Regions from separate parts of the Paraburkholderia sp. EB58 genome, predicted to be linked through region 1. Evidence: riboswitches for the same ligand, from Rfam matches in the RefSeq annotation. Region 1 holds a riboswitch; each other region holds the start of a gene.
The links. Region 1 has a riboswitch for fluoride ahead of crcB (fluoride efflux transporter CrcB). Riboswitches for the same ligand answer to the same signal wherever they lie in the genome.

Region 2: it holds a riboswitch for fluoride, as region 1 does, so the genes downstream of both, P3T40_RS05660 (MutS-related protein) here and crcB (fluoride efflux transporter CrcB) in region 1, are expected to answer to the same signal.
Region 3: it holds a riboswitch for fluoride, as region 1 does, so the genes downstream of both, P3T40_RS05645 (respiratory chain complex I subunit 1 family protein) here and crcB (fluoride efflux transporter CrcB) in region 1, are expected to answer to the same signal.

What each region holds. Positions count from the first base shown of each region.
Region 1 covers NZ_JBNDMQ010000022.1:11,730-15,914, forward strand. Annotated here, with positions in the region: gene P3T40_RS27675 (TonB-dependent receptor) at 1-1,540, opposite strand, end outside; gene crcB (fluoride efflux transporter CrcB) at 2,196-2,576, opposite strand; fluoride riboswitch at 2,650-2,713, opposite strand; gene P3T40_RS27685 (sensor histidine kinase) at 2,940-4,185, shown strand, end outside.
Region 2 covers NZ_JBNDMQ010000003.1:115,677-119,861, reverse strand. Annotated here, with positions in the region: gene P3T40_RS05670 (glycosyltransferase family 87 protein) at 1-759, shown strand, start outside; gene P3T40_RS05665 (glycosyltransferase) at 802-1,863, shown strand; fluoride riboswitch at 1,907-1,969, shown strand; gene P3T40_RS05660 (MutS-related protein) at 2,134-3,669, shown strand; gene P3T40_RS05655 (MutS-related protein) at 3,666-4,185, shown strand, end outside.
Region 3 covers NZ_JBNDMQ010000003.1:111,483-115,667, forward strand. Annotated here, with positions in the region: gene P3T40_RS05635 (hydrogenase 4 subunit F) at 1-683, opposite strand, end outside; gene P3T40_RS05640 (hydrogenase) at 686-1,366, opposite strand; gene P3T40_RS05645 (respiratory chain complex I subunit 1 family protein) at 1,373-2,320, opposite strand; fluoride riboswitch at 2,555-2,626, opposite strand; gene P3T40_RS05650 (DUF190 domain-containing protein) at 2,677-3,045, opposite strand; gene P3T40_RS05655 (MutS-related protein) at 3,158-4,185, opposite strand, start outside.

The DNA.
Region 1 (4,185 bases):
GCGTCGAGGCAGGGTTGGCGAAGTTGAAGACCCCGTTCTGGAAGATGTTGTTCAGTGCGTTGACGTTCAACTGGTTCGAGTACGTGTTGTCGACCGTGCTTTGCGAATGACTGACCGACGTCGCCCAGTCCCAGTCGCCGTAGGGCAGCGTGAACGATCCTTTGACGCCGGTGGACGCGCGCCAGTAGTTGGCGTCGGTCCTTTCGGCCACGGTGTTGGGGAATGCATAGGTTAGCGGTGTCGCGGCGCCCGTCGTGTTGAACTGGTTGCTCACCGGGACGACGTTATTGAACGGAGTGAATATCCCTCCCGGGCCTAATACCAGCGTCGGCGTTTGCGGGCTGCCCACGATGTTGCCATCGAGGCCAAGGTTGTACGTGGTCTCGTTGTGGCTTTCCCACAGGTCGGCGAAAGCGGTGGTCGTATCGTCGATCTTGAAGTCCGCATGGACCTTCGCGCTCAGGCGTTGTGTTTGCGGCTCGATCGAAGTGCTATTTGCGGTGTTGAACGCGCACACCGTGCCGGGGCCTCCCGAGAAGGCGCCGAGAAAATTGCTTGCCGCGGGGTGCACCGAGCCGCCGAACGGACAATTGCTCAATGCCTGCGGACCATTAGGCGTATTCCAGAACGACGGTGCGAGCAGCGACAGACCGCCCGGCATGCCGGTGAAATCCTGCGCTGAGGTTGAATCGCGATCGGCGAGCGTGGAGCCGGCGTCCTGATAGACGCTGGCCGCCGCCGTGATGTTGAAGCGGTCGGAGTTCAGATCGCCGAAACCGCCGAGCACGCTGAACTTGGTTGTGCCGTTACCCGCACCGTTGCTGACCGAACTGCCGTAACTGCCGTCGAGCTGCAGGCCCTGATAATCGTGCTTCGTGATGATATTGACCACGCCCGCAACAGCGTCGGAGCCGTATTGCGACACAGCACCGGTCTTCACAATCTCGACCCGGTCGATGACGTTGAGCGGCAGCGTGTTCAGGTCGAAGAAGTTGTCCACGCTATTCGAGAAGAACGCGAACGGCGCGACGCGCTGTCCGTCGATCAGCACCAGCGTATATTTCTCGCTCAGACCTCGCAGCGCGAGACCCGCAGCGCCCGGCGCAAAGTTGCCGGTTTGTCCTTCGCTCCAGCTATTCGCCGAATTGGCGGTGGTAGAGCGCAGGTAGTCGGCGACGCTGTTCGCGCCGCTGTCCTGGATGTCCTTCTGGCTGACGGTCTGCACCTGGTTGTAGCCGACCTTGTCCGAGCTGCGGATTAGCGAGCCAGTCACCTGGAACGTCTGCAGTTGCTTGACCGTGGTCGCTGTGGCGGTTTTGCCAGTTGTGGCCGCTTTGCCCGTTGTGCCTGCTGTGCCACTTTGGGCCGCGCCTGTAGCCGGGGCGGGAGACTCCGCGCCACCCGTGGCTTCGGCAGGGGGCGTCGTCCCCGTTGTAGCCGGCTGGCTTTGTGCGAGCGCCGGTACGGCGAGCGCGGCTGACAATGCAAGTTCGGCCCAGATTATTCTCTTGATCGCAACCGCCAAAACTCTTTGCTTCATCTTTCCCCCATACTTATTAGTAAGGCCACACCTGTTGTGCGTAGAGCAGTCTTATGAACCGCTCCAGCTCGATTTACGACAACCCGCGTTAAGACCAGGCAATCCACCTTTCCCGATTGCGTTGCGCGGCGGTTCTTATCCCGTTGGGCACTATCTGTATTGCGCCTCGTTCCATTCACGACGTCGAACTCATCCGTGCTCCTCATGACCTCATAATTCTTAGGTATCCTTAACAAAATAATTACGTTTACTTTTCGATTTGCATGTCGTTGCTTATTGCGCCACGTCGTCGCCTTTACTTGCTGACAAGATCTTGCAAGACGCTTGCCATCCGAGTCTTAAGAAACGATGACCGCACAATGCCGTATTCAAAAAAATTTGACAGGATTAAATTTTTTTAGACGAATGGAATAACCCGACACCATGATTCGTTACTCAATCATGTCGAATTGCGGGTGCAACAAGTCGTTAGCACAACGGGTAAAGCGCGAAGGAAATTATTACTATTTCCGCGGCTTGGAGCGGGACGGGAAGGTTGCGCGACTTGCGGTGAAGTTGGAGCCGGTCGACTCTCAAAAGGGTGCGGGCGCGGTTAAGTGCCCAGCCGCCAGGAAGCCCAGATCCTAACGAAACGTAAGAAATAGCTTCCTATGGATTAGCGCGACACGAGCGATACGGTTGCAATTCCAAGCACCGTCATGATCAGCGAAGTCGATACGTGGATGGCAATTTCACCTGCGGCCCAGCCGAGACGGCCTTCCTGCAAGCGCTGCACGACTTCGGCAGAGAAGGTGGAAAACGTGGACAGGCCACCCATCAGACCGGTAATGACGAACAGTCGCCATTCAGGCGCGAGCTCCGGCAAGCGGGCAAAAAACGCCACGGCGACCCCGATCACGTAACCAGCGATTATGTTGGCGGCAAGGGTGCCAAGCGGCAGGGCGGGGAACACCCCGTTCAGACGGATACCGAGAAACCAGCGGAACAGTGAACCCAATGCACCGCCAATACCCACTGCAAGAATAGATAAATACATGGAAGGACGCCTGGCCAGGTCGCAAGGTCGACAAACCGGGGTGAGCGCAGATACGTTGTGTCCGCAATCATCCGGGCATGCAGGCATCATCAGCCCTACACGGGCGGTTAAAGGAGAATGCCATCTCCAACGGGCGATTTTATCATCGACGCAGCATGCGGGGACAGGTGGGGTGGCGCCGAGGGTGCGGGGCCGGCCAATGCGGCACGCATGGGGCGTGTCGACGCACCGGGCGCGGAGTGAGCGATACCATGCCGCCGGGCAGCTCGCCACGCTGACAGCCTTTGTCATCGAGGGCAAACGCCGACATAATGTACTGTCCCCTGCGCGGCCTGCCGGGCTCCTGAACTCCTTCGCGTACGCATGAGACTGACAACCAAAGGGCTGTTGCTGATCGCGATTCCTGCCGTGTTTGAGCTCGCTCTCCTTTCGGGGCTGGTCAAGGCACAGGTGGATGCCGCGCAGGCTGAGCGCTGGGCGACCCACAGCGAGGATGTGCTGCGCCAGACCACGGCGATTCTGGAGCCGGTGCTGCTCGACTCGGTGCGTCTGCGCGGCGCAGTGCTCAGCAACGACGCCGACGTCACGACGCCCGTGGCGCTGTGGATGGACATCGACCGGCGCATCGACCAGTTGGCCGATCTGGTGGCCGACAACCCTGTGCAGGTGGAACGCGCGGTGCAGATCCGCCAATCCGTGCAGGCGTACCGGCAATGGTCGGACCGCGTGCAGGACCTGTTGCATTCCGGGCGCCGGCGCGACGTCATCGAACGGTTCAGCGAGCTGGCGAGTACCGACGTGCTCGACCGTTTCCGTGCCCAGATCGCGGCATTCCAGAACGAGGAGCGACTCCTCGACACGCAACGTTCCACCGAGGCCGAGGCTGCGCGCGAGCGGCAGCAGATTCTGGTGGTGGCCGCCGTGCTGGGTTCGCTACTGTTTGTCGCGCTGGCCGTGTGGCTTTTTACGCGCGGCGTGCGTGGGCGGCTGGCGCTGCTCTCCGACAACGCCGTACGGCTCGCCAGCAATGAACCGCTCGCGCCGATCGACCGCGGCTCCGATGAAATCGCCCGGCTCGATCAGACGCTGCACGAGACGAGCCGCCGCCTGCTCGAGGCGGAGCGCATCCAGGCTCGTTTCCAGTCCGATCTCGCGCGCCGCGCGAATGAATTGGCGGCCATCAACGAGACGCTGCGTCAGCAGACCCAGGAAAACGAGATGTTCATCTACAGCGTGTCGCACGATCTGCGCGCGCCGCTCGTCAACCTGCAGGGATTCTCGAAGGAACTGATTCATGCTTGCGACGACCTGCGCGCAGCGGTCCGGCAGTCGTCGCTCACGGCGGCACGGCGGCAACATATCGAGCAACTGGTCGACGAGGATATCGGCGAGGCGTTGCATTATCTGCAAACCGCGGTGCTGCGCGCGTCGCACATCATCGACGCGCTGTTGCGGCTCTCGCGCGTCGGCCGCGTCGAGTACCGCCGCCAGCAGGTGCATGTGCGCGACATCGTCCAGCGTGTGATCGATGCGATGCAGGTGTCGATCCGGGCGCGCCGGGCACGCGTGGTCGTCCACGATCTGCCGTCGGTGTGGGGCGATCCGACTG
Region 2 (4,185 bases), on a different contig from region 1:
TCCATCGCGGGAATTGGTCTGGTGTTGTTGCGGCGTCAACCCGTGCTCGCCGGCATCTGTTTGGGATTGCTATGCATCAAGCCACATCTGGCCGTGCTGTTTCCGCTTGCGTTGTTGTGTTCGCGGTCCTGGCGCGTGCTTGCTGCGATGGCGGCGACGGCAGCGGTCCTGCTTGTGGTGTCCGTACTGGCGTTCGGCACGGGGACGCTGGCGGCCTTTCTGCACAACGCGGGCATGATTGCCGGTTTCGTCGAGTCAGGCCGTGCGGCGCTTGCACGGATCCCGACCGTGTTCGCGCTGGCAACGCTAGCGCACGTTCCTGCCGCATGGGCCTATACAGCACAGGGCGCAGCCGCATTGATTGGCGCAGCGGCAGTGTGCAACGCATGGGGCCGCGAGTGTTCCTATGAGCTGCGCGCCGCAGTGTTGATCTGCGCGAGTCTGCTCGTCAGCCCCTATCTGTTCGACTACGACCTCACCTGGTTAGGCATGCTGATCGCATGGTGCGTGCGGCACGGACTCGCCCGCGGCTGGAAGCGCTATGAGCGCGAGTGGCTGGTGGGGCTGTGGTTTGTGCCCATTGCGGGCGTCTTCGTGGTGATGCAACTGAAATTTCAATTCATGCCGCTCGTGGTTGCGGCGACGCTCTGGATGTTGATGCGGCGGATCGCGCAGGAGCGGCGGGAACCCGCGGTGCTGGAAGGCGGTGACGTGCAATCCGAGCCGTCGCTCGTACCGTTTCAAGGATTGCAGCGTTAAGTGCCAGTAAAAACAATTGATTTAACGGGGAAGGGGGGCATCATGTCCACACATAACACTAGAAATCTGATTTCGCTGGTTGTGCCGTTCTACAACGAAGGCGAAGCCGTCGATCATTTCTTTGCACAGATCGTGCCGGTGCTGGAAGCGATCGAAGGGATTCGCTTCGAGATCGTCTGCGTGAACGACGGCAGCAGCGATACAACGCTCGACAAGCTGATCGCAGCCAGCGCGAAAGACGCGCGGGTGCGGGTGGTGGACCTCACGCGCAACTTCGGCAAGGAGGCGGCGCTGACGGCGGGCCTCGACGAGGCGCTCGGCGACGCGGTGATCCCGATCGACGCTGATCTGCAGGATCCGCCCAGCCTGATTCCTGTGATGATCGAACACTGGCGCGCAGGCGCCGAAGTGGTCGCGGCAAAACGGACTAACCGCGCATGCGATTCGTTTGCCAAGCGCACTGCGGCCGCGCTGTACTACCGCGTCCACAATGCGCTGTCCGATCTGAAGGTACCGGAGAACGTCGGTGACTTCCGGCTGATGGACCGCCAGGTGGTCAACGCGCTGAAGCGCCTGCCGGAGCGGCGCCGCTTCATGAAGGGGCTGTTCGCGTGGGTGGGCTATCGCACCGTGATCGTCGAGTATCAACGTGAAGCACGCAGCGCCGGTCATTCGAAATTCTCGGGATGGCGGCTGTGGAATTTCGCGCTCGAAGGCATCACAAGCTTCAGCACGGTGCCGCTGCGGTGCTGGACGTATATTGGCCTCGCGATCGCCGCGTTGTCTTTCGTCTATGGTGGCTTCATGATCGGGCGCACGCTGCTGCTCGGCAATCCGGTACCGGGCTATGCGTCGCTGCTGTGCGTGTTGCTCTTCATGGGCGGCATCGAGCTGATCGGGATCGGTGTGATCGGCGAATACATTGGGCGCATCTACTACGAGTCAAAAGAGCGGCCGGTATATCTCGTGCGGCGCCGCTATCAGGCCCGCAGCAAGGTGAGCGCGCTGCCGGTGCGTGAAAACGTGGCGGGTGCAGCTGCGTCACTGCGCTTCGAGCATGCGCGCAAGCGGATTGCGCCGCGTATGCGTGTGGCTGGGCGATAGGGGGCAGCGGCTTGCTTCCTGGTGTTGCGCGGCATACACTGAAATCTGATGTGGAGATGGCATTCCTCCAAAACCGCCCCTAGGGGCTAATGATGCCTACAGGCCTGGACTCGGGCACTGTGGGCATACTTCGACTCGCTTCGCTTCCCGCAAGCGTGCGCCATTGCCAAGCAGGCACCCCTCCCAGTCCGATTCGCCGTACCGACCACGTTTGCCCGCTTCGTAGATTGCGGTCGAATGCGTGGCCGTGCACGCAGGGAGAGGGTAGGCATGGCCTTTCACAGCATCCTTTTCGAAACGCCGCAGGACGGTCCAAAACGCGATGACGCGCTGGAACCGGATTTCTTTGGCGATCTCAACCTCGATCAGATTGTCTCGGCCGTCACACTCGGCCGAAATAACTACAACCTGAAGCCGTTCTTTTATGCCGAGTTATCGCGCGAGGAAGCGATCGCATACCGCCATGAGGTCATGCAAGACCTCGACAACGCGGACGTACTCGACAGTATCGAAGCCTTCGCTCAAGGTATGCGCAAAGTGCGTGAATACCTTGCTCAAGCGGAGAAGCTCTACTATCGGCTCCAGAAAACCTGGTGGTTCATGGAAGCCGTGGCGGTCTACGGCGAAACGCTTCTGAACTTCGATCGCGCGTTGCCGGCGGCCTCGCCGCGGTCGAAAGGGCTGCGTGGATTCCAGCTCTATCTGGCCGGGTACGTCGCGTCGGAGCGCTTCCGGTTGCTGATACATGAGGCTGCCGAAATCAGGAGACGCCTCTCGGCGATCCGATATTGCGTGCGCATCAAGGGCAGCGCGGTGACGGTGCAAGACTACGACGGGGAAGCCGACTACAGCGCCGAAGTGCTGGGCATCTTCGAGCGATTCAAGCAGAGTGCTGTCAAGGACCACCGCGTTGAGCTGCGCGACTGGCTGGAAATGAACCACGTCGAGGCACATGTACTCGATTTCGTTGCGCAACTGCATCCGCAGGTGTTCACGGAGGCCGTAACGTTTTGCTCGAATCACGCCAACTATCTCGATGCCACGATCCAGACATTCGACCGTGAAGTCCAGTTCTATCTTGCCTACCGCGACTACATAGGCGTCTGCAAAGCGGCGGGCCTGAACTTTTGCTACCCGCGTGTCTCGTCCGGCAGTAAAGCAGTGCATGGCAATGAGACGTTCGATCTGGCGCTCGCGCACAAGCTCGTGACCGAACACCGGCAGGTCGTATGCAACGACTTTCGTCTCGATGGCGAAGAGCGTCTCATCGTCGTATCGGGTCCCAACAACGGTGGCAAGACGACCTTTGCGCGTCTGTTCGGCCAACTGCACTATCTGGCAAAGGTTGGCTGTCCTATCCCCGGTCGAAGCGCTGCACTCTTTCTCTACGACCGGCTTTTCACGCATTTCGAGCACGAAGAAAATACGAAAGACTTGCGCGGCGAGCTGCAAGACGACCTGATGCGGGTCCATCAGATCGTGGCGAACGCAAGCTCGCGCAGCGTCGTCATCATGAACGAGATATTCAGTTCAACGACGCTGACGGATGCACTTTTCCTGAGCAAGAAGATCATCGGTGAGATATTGGAACGCGGCGCATTGTGCGTTTGCGTGACTTTCATCGATGAGCTTGCGAATCTGGGTGCGCAGGCGGTGAGCATGGCGAGCGAAATCAAGCCTGGAGATCCGGCTTCCCGCACGTATCGGGTAAGGAGGAGGGCGGCCGACGGTCGCGCTTATGCGGCGTCGATTGCCGAGCACTACGGCCTGAGCTATGACCGTCTGAAGGAGCGGCTTGGGCTATGAAGGCACATCTCCTGTACAAAGACCGCGATTTGAACTTGCACCGCGAGCCTGGCTGGAACGAGGAAGCGCTGGTGCGGGACCTTGGGCTGAACACGCTATATCAGTCAATGGCCAGCGGGGACGCGTTTATTCTCGAGATCGTCAGGCGTGTCGTTGTGGTGAGCTCAGTCGAGCCGGACGAAATCGCCTGGCGCCAGGCGATCCTCAACGACTGCATCATCAACGAAGCCGTGGTGCGGCAGCTCCACGCCATCGCGCTCGAAGCGATCGAAATCGAAAAGAAGAGCTACTACAGCTTCTTTACCGCGTCGCCCAGTTCGGTGTTGCATGGTTCCCGGGAGTTGATCCAGCAATTCGTTGGCGTGCTGAAGAAACTGAGGAGTCTGGCTGACCTGCAAACAGCGAGCTTTCAGTCGGAAGGATTTGTGCGGTTTTTCTCGATGATCCAGGGCGAGTTGACGGACGACTATTTCTCGACGATCCAGCGCTGTCTCAAGGAGCTTAAGTTCAACGGAG
Region 3 (4,185 bases), on a different contig from region 1:
CAGGTGTGCATCGGCGCCAGCCCGGCCTTCGTGCCGTAGCCCACCAGCACAAGCAGGAACGCCATTTGGGTCAACGCGGGATTCATGCTGGGAGCCGCCCGGCGCAGCACGTCCCACGTCATGTCGTAAGTGGGACCAATGACCAGACTGCCGGCCCAATAGAAAAGCACCGTTCCAAGCAGTGCGAGACTGATCCCTGCGGACACCACGATGATGTACTTCCACGCCGCTTCGATCGCCGCCTGACCGCGCTCGAAACCCACGAGGAAAGTGCTGACGAGCGTGGTCAATTCAATCGCAATCCAGTAGACGCCGATATTGTTCATGATCGGCCCGCAGACCATCGTCGCCGCAAAAAGCGCAAAGAGCGCATAGAAGTTCGGCAGCCGCGGCCGCTCCTCGGCGAGCAGGCGCATGTAGCCCACCGCGTAGATAGAGGCGAGGCAATATACCAGCGCGGTACAGAGCAGCGTCCAGGCGGCCAGCGCATCCACCATCACGTAGCCGTGCATAAATCGATGTGGATTCCTGACGATACACGCCAGTGAAATTGCCGCAACCACGCAGACGACCGAAGCGGCCAGATTCGCGTACTCAGCGATGCGCGCGTGCCGGCTGACAGCGCAAATCGCGGCGACCACAAGCGGCGCAGCAACGATCGTGACGCTCCACGTTTCGATCATGGCTACCCCACCAGCCGTCTGAGTTCACGGCTGCTCGTACTGCCGACGTGCGCCACCAGGTAACGGACCAATACCCCAAAGCTCACAACGATGACGAGGAGATCGAACAGCAACACCAGTTCGATCAGCATGGGCATGCCAGGTACGAGTATCTGGGAACCGAGAAAAATGCCGTTCTCCAGAATCAGCAGGCCAAGCACCTGGCTGATCGCCTCATGACGGACCGCCAGCATCAGAAAGCCGATGAGTTTCATCGAAAGCATTACCGTGAGTGCCAGCACGACAACGGTACCGCCGAGACCCAGCGCGTTGCCCAGATGGTTCGACACGACAAAGGCGAACAGCACCAGCAGCGCACCCAGAACCAGGCTTGAACTCGGCTGAAGGATCACGTGCAATTCCCGCTCGACCGCGAGCCTGATGATGATTCGCCAGATGAGATACGGCAGCACCAGGCCGCGAAAGAATGCGGTCAGCAGTGCAATCAGATACAGCTCGTGATAATTGCCGTAGTAGCCCACCGCGCCTGAGAGCGCTGCAATCAGCCACGACTCGGCCATGAACGCGAGCAGATAGTCCTTCAGCCAGCGCGAGCCCAGCATCACGAACGCCAGCAGGAGACTGCCGATCGACAGCAGGCTGAACAGGGACGCGGCGAGCGGACTCAGGTGGGCGAGCAGCATCTCGTGTCACCGAAGCTGGTTGGCGGCGATCGCAAGCACCGCCAGCATGAACGAAGCGGCAAGCGGCTCCTGATACCGGAAGAAGCGCAACCTCGATTGCGCCGTTTCGACGAGCACAACCACGAGCGCGACCAGCAGCATGCGCAGGAAAAGCCCCACCGCGGCACCGAGTGCACCGAGCGCAGTCCCCTTCTGTGACAGCCCCCATGGCAACGTCAGCACGTTGCAAAAGATGGTGTAGAGAATGAACTGCTTCATCATCGACGCCCATTTGAGCAACGCAAGCAGCGGTCCGGAATACTCGAGAATCCGTGCCTCCTCGATCATGTACACCTCGATATGCGTACTCGAGTGAATCGGCAGGCGGTCCGTTTCGACGAGGAGCAGGACGAAAAAGGCGAAAACGAGCAACAGGTGCGCCGGACTCCAGTAGACGGAAGGCTGCGCCACCAGCAGGTGGTTCACGACGAACGGCAACATGGCCTTTGCGAGCAGCGTGATGCCGACCAGCACGAGGATCAGCGTCGGCTCCGCGAGAATGCCGAGCATCACCGAGCGGCTCGATCCGATGCCGCCATAGGCACTACCCGAGTCCAGCCCCGCCAACACCACCGCAAACGACCCCAGCGTGAGGATCAGGCCGCCGCCAAGGATGTCGCCCATATCGGAAAGCGGCAGGGGGAAGTCGGTGAGCACCGGGATAAGGATCGGTACCGTGAGCATGCAGGTGAAGGCGACGACCGGTGCAGTCCAGTAAATCCAGGAGGCGGTGTTCGGTACGACGAGCTGCTTGTGGAAAAGCTTCCACAAGTCGCGATACGGTTGGAAGATGCCCGGACCGCGTGCGCGCTGCACGCGCTCCTCCCACTGGAGAATGACGCCCTGCAGAAGCGGTGACAGCGCAATGACGGTCACCACCTGGGCGATCTGGAGTGCAACGTCGCGCGCGCTCATCCCGCCTCCGTGAAAACGGAAGGCGGCCGAACCAGGGTATGCGGCGTCTCAGAGCACGCGCGAGCCGCCAAGGGAAAACCCGGCAAAGCGTGCGAACGGGAGCGGCAACGATAGCTGCACGGCGACTCGCTTGCGCATCTCATGTTTTTGCATTCTTGTAGGCAACGATATGCCCCGAGAAGCTCGAAATGGCGAGCCGGCTGAAAAATGCCTACCGGCCCCGAAGCGCCCGGGGACCCTGTAGGCATCATTAGCCGCGAAGACCACTAGCGGCGGTTAGGGAGGAATGCCATCTCCACAAAAGTCAGTTTCGAGTATAGGAGACGCTCCGGCGCATGCAAAGTCAGTATTGCCACTTATCCTGTCGAGCGACCGAAGAGGGAAAAGTGCTTTGATGGCTTGTGCGGGATGTCCTCGCCAATCAGACCGAACTCAATGGGAAAGCGCATATAAAAGACGTGTACCTGTTCGGTGCGCACGAGATCCAGTAACCGCTCGGCCTCTTCTTCAGTGACGGCAAGGATGATCTGTACCGGCTGATCGGTGAGCTTGAGCACATGCGCAGCATGATGCGCACCGGCGTGGCCGATGCCCTCAGCGCAATTGATGACGGTTGCGCCACGAATGCCCAGTTTGGGGACCTCATGCAGCAGCCACTCGCATACCGTCTGATGGCCGTGCTTACGGTTCTTCTCGGTATAAAAAGTGAGTTGATAGCCGTTCATGGTGCACCTCCGCCGCGCAATGGTCGCCGCTTGATTCATTCTAGTTCATGGGTGTCGCGATGTTTCTTTGTGCGGTGCAATATAGCGCCATCGCAGTTTCCCGCCTCGCGCGCTACCCGGCTTTCGCCAGGCAATCGGGCACTGGGGCAGACGCAACGTCCGTTTGACCGCCTCGCTGCGACAAAAATATCTGCCTGTACAAGTCTTCCCCATAACTGGTTTGAAGAGGCTCGGCCTCGGTCAGCTTAAAGGTGCGCTCGCCGTCAGGCTCTCGCTGCGCTCTCAGGAACATCATGTCTTGCGTTCTTCGCTCGTATAGTGCGTGAGCCAGCGTGTACAGATGCGTCACGAACACGATCTTTACGTGCTTTTCCAGCAATGCCGCGATGATCTGTCGCGCGATCTCGGACCCCTCGCGCTCGTTGGTGGCGGCGAACGACTCATTACTCAATAGCAGCGAGTGTTCCTGGATGCGCTCAACGATCTCACTCATGCGCCGGAGTTCCTCGTCGAGCTTGCCGCTTTGCATCGACGCATCTTCTTCGCGTTTATAGTGCGTATAGATTCCGTCGCACACGTTCGCGGAGAACGACTCAGCCGCAACGAACATCCCGCATTGCATCATGACCTGCGCCAACCCGACAGCGCACAGGAACGTCGACTTGCCGCCCTGATTGGCACCAGTGATGATGAGCAGCTCCATGCCGTCCCCGCGTACGTCATTGCCGACTGGCGCGTGCTCCATACGCAGCGCCAGACTCGCGTCATACAAACCGTCACAAGCCAGTTGCCTGTCGTTGCGTGGCAGTGGAACGGGAACGCACACGCGGAGGCAGCGCCGCTTCAAGTCAGCATGCAAGTTGATGCAACCGATGTAAAAGGCGAGTTCGGTACGCAGCATCGTGAAGAAGCTGAGTATGTGGTCGACCGATTGCGCAAGCGCGTTGGCAACGAGATTGATGCCGCGCGCCTCCAGATCCGCCAGCGCCCGGGCGCCGTTCTCATCGCGATCAGCAATACGAAACGTCAGCGAAGGCGGCCGTTTCACGAGCAGACGCTTCAGAAAGTTAGGATCCTTATCGCGGGGTTTGCGCAAAATGTACTGGGTTCCCTTGTTACCGCTGCCCAGGCCCGCGCTGA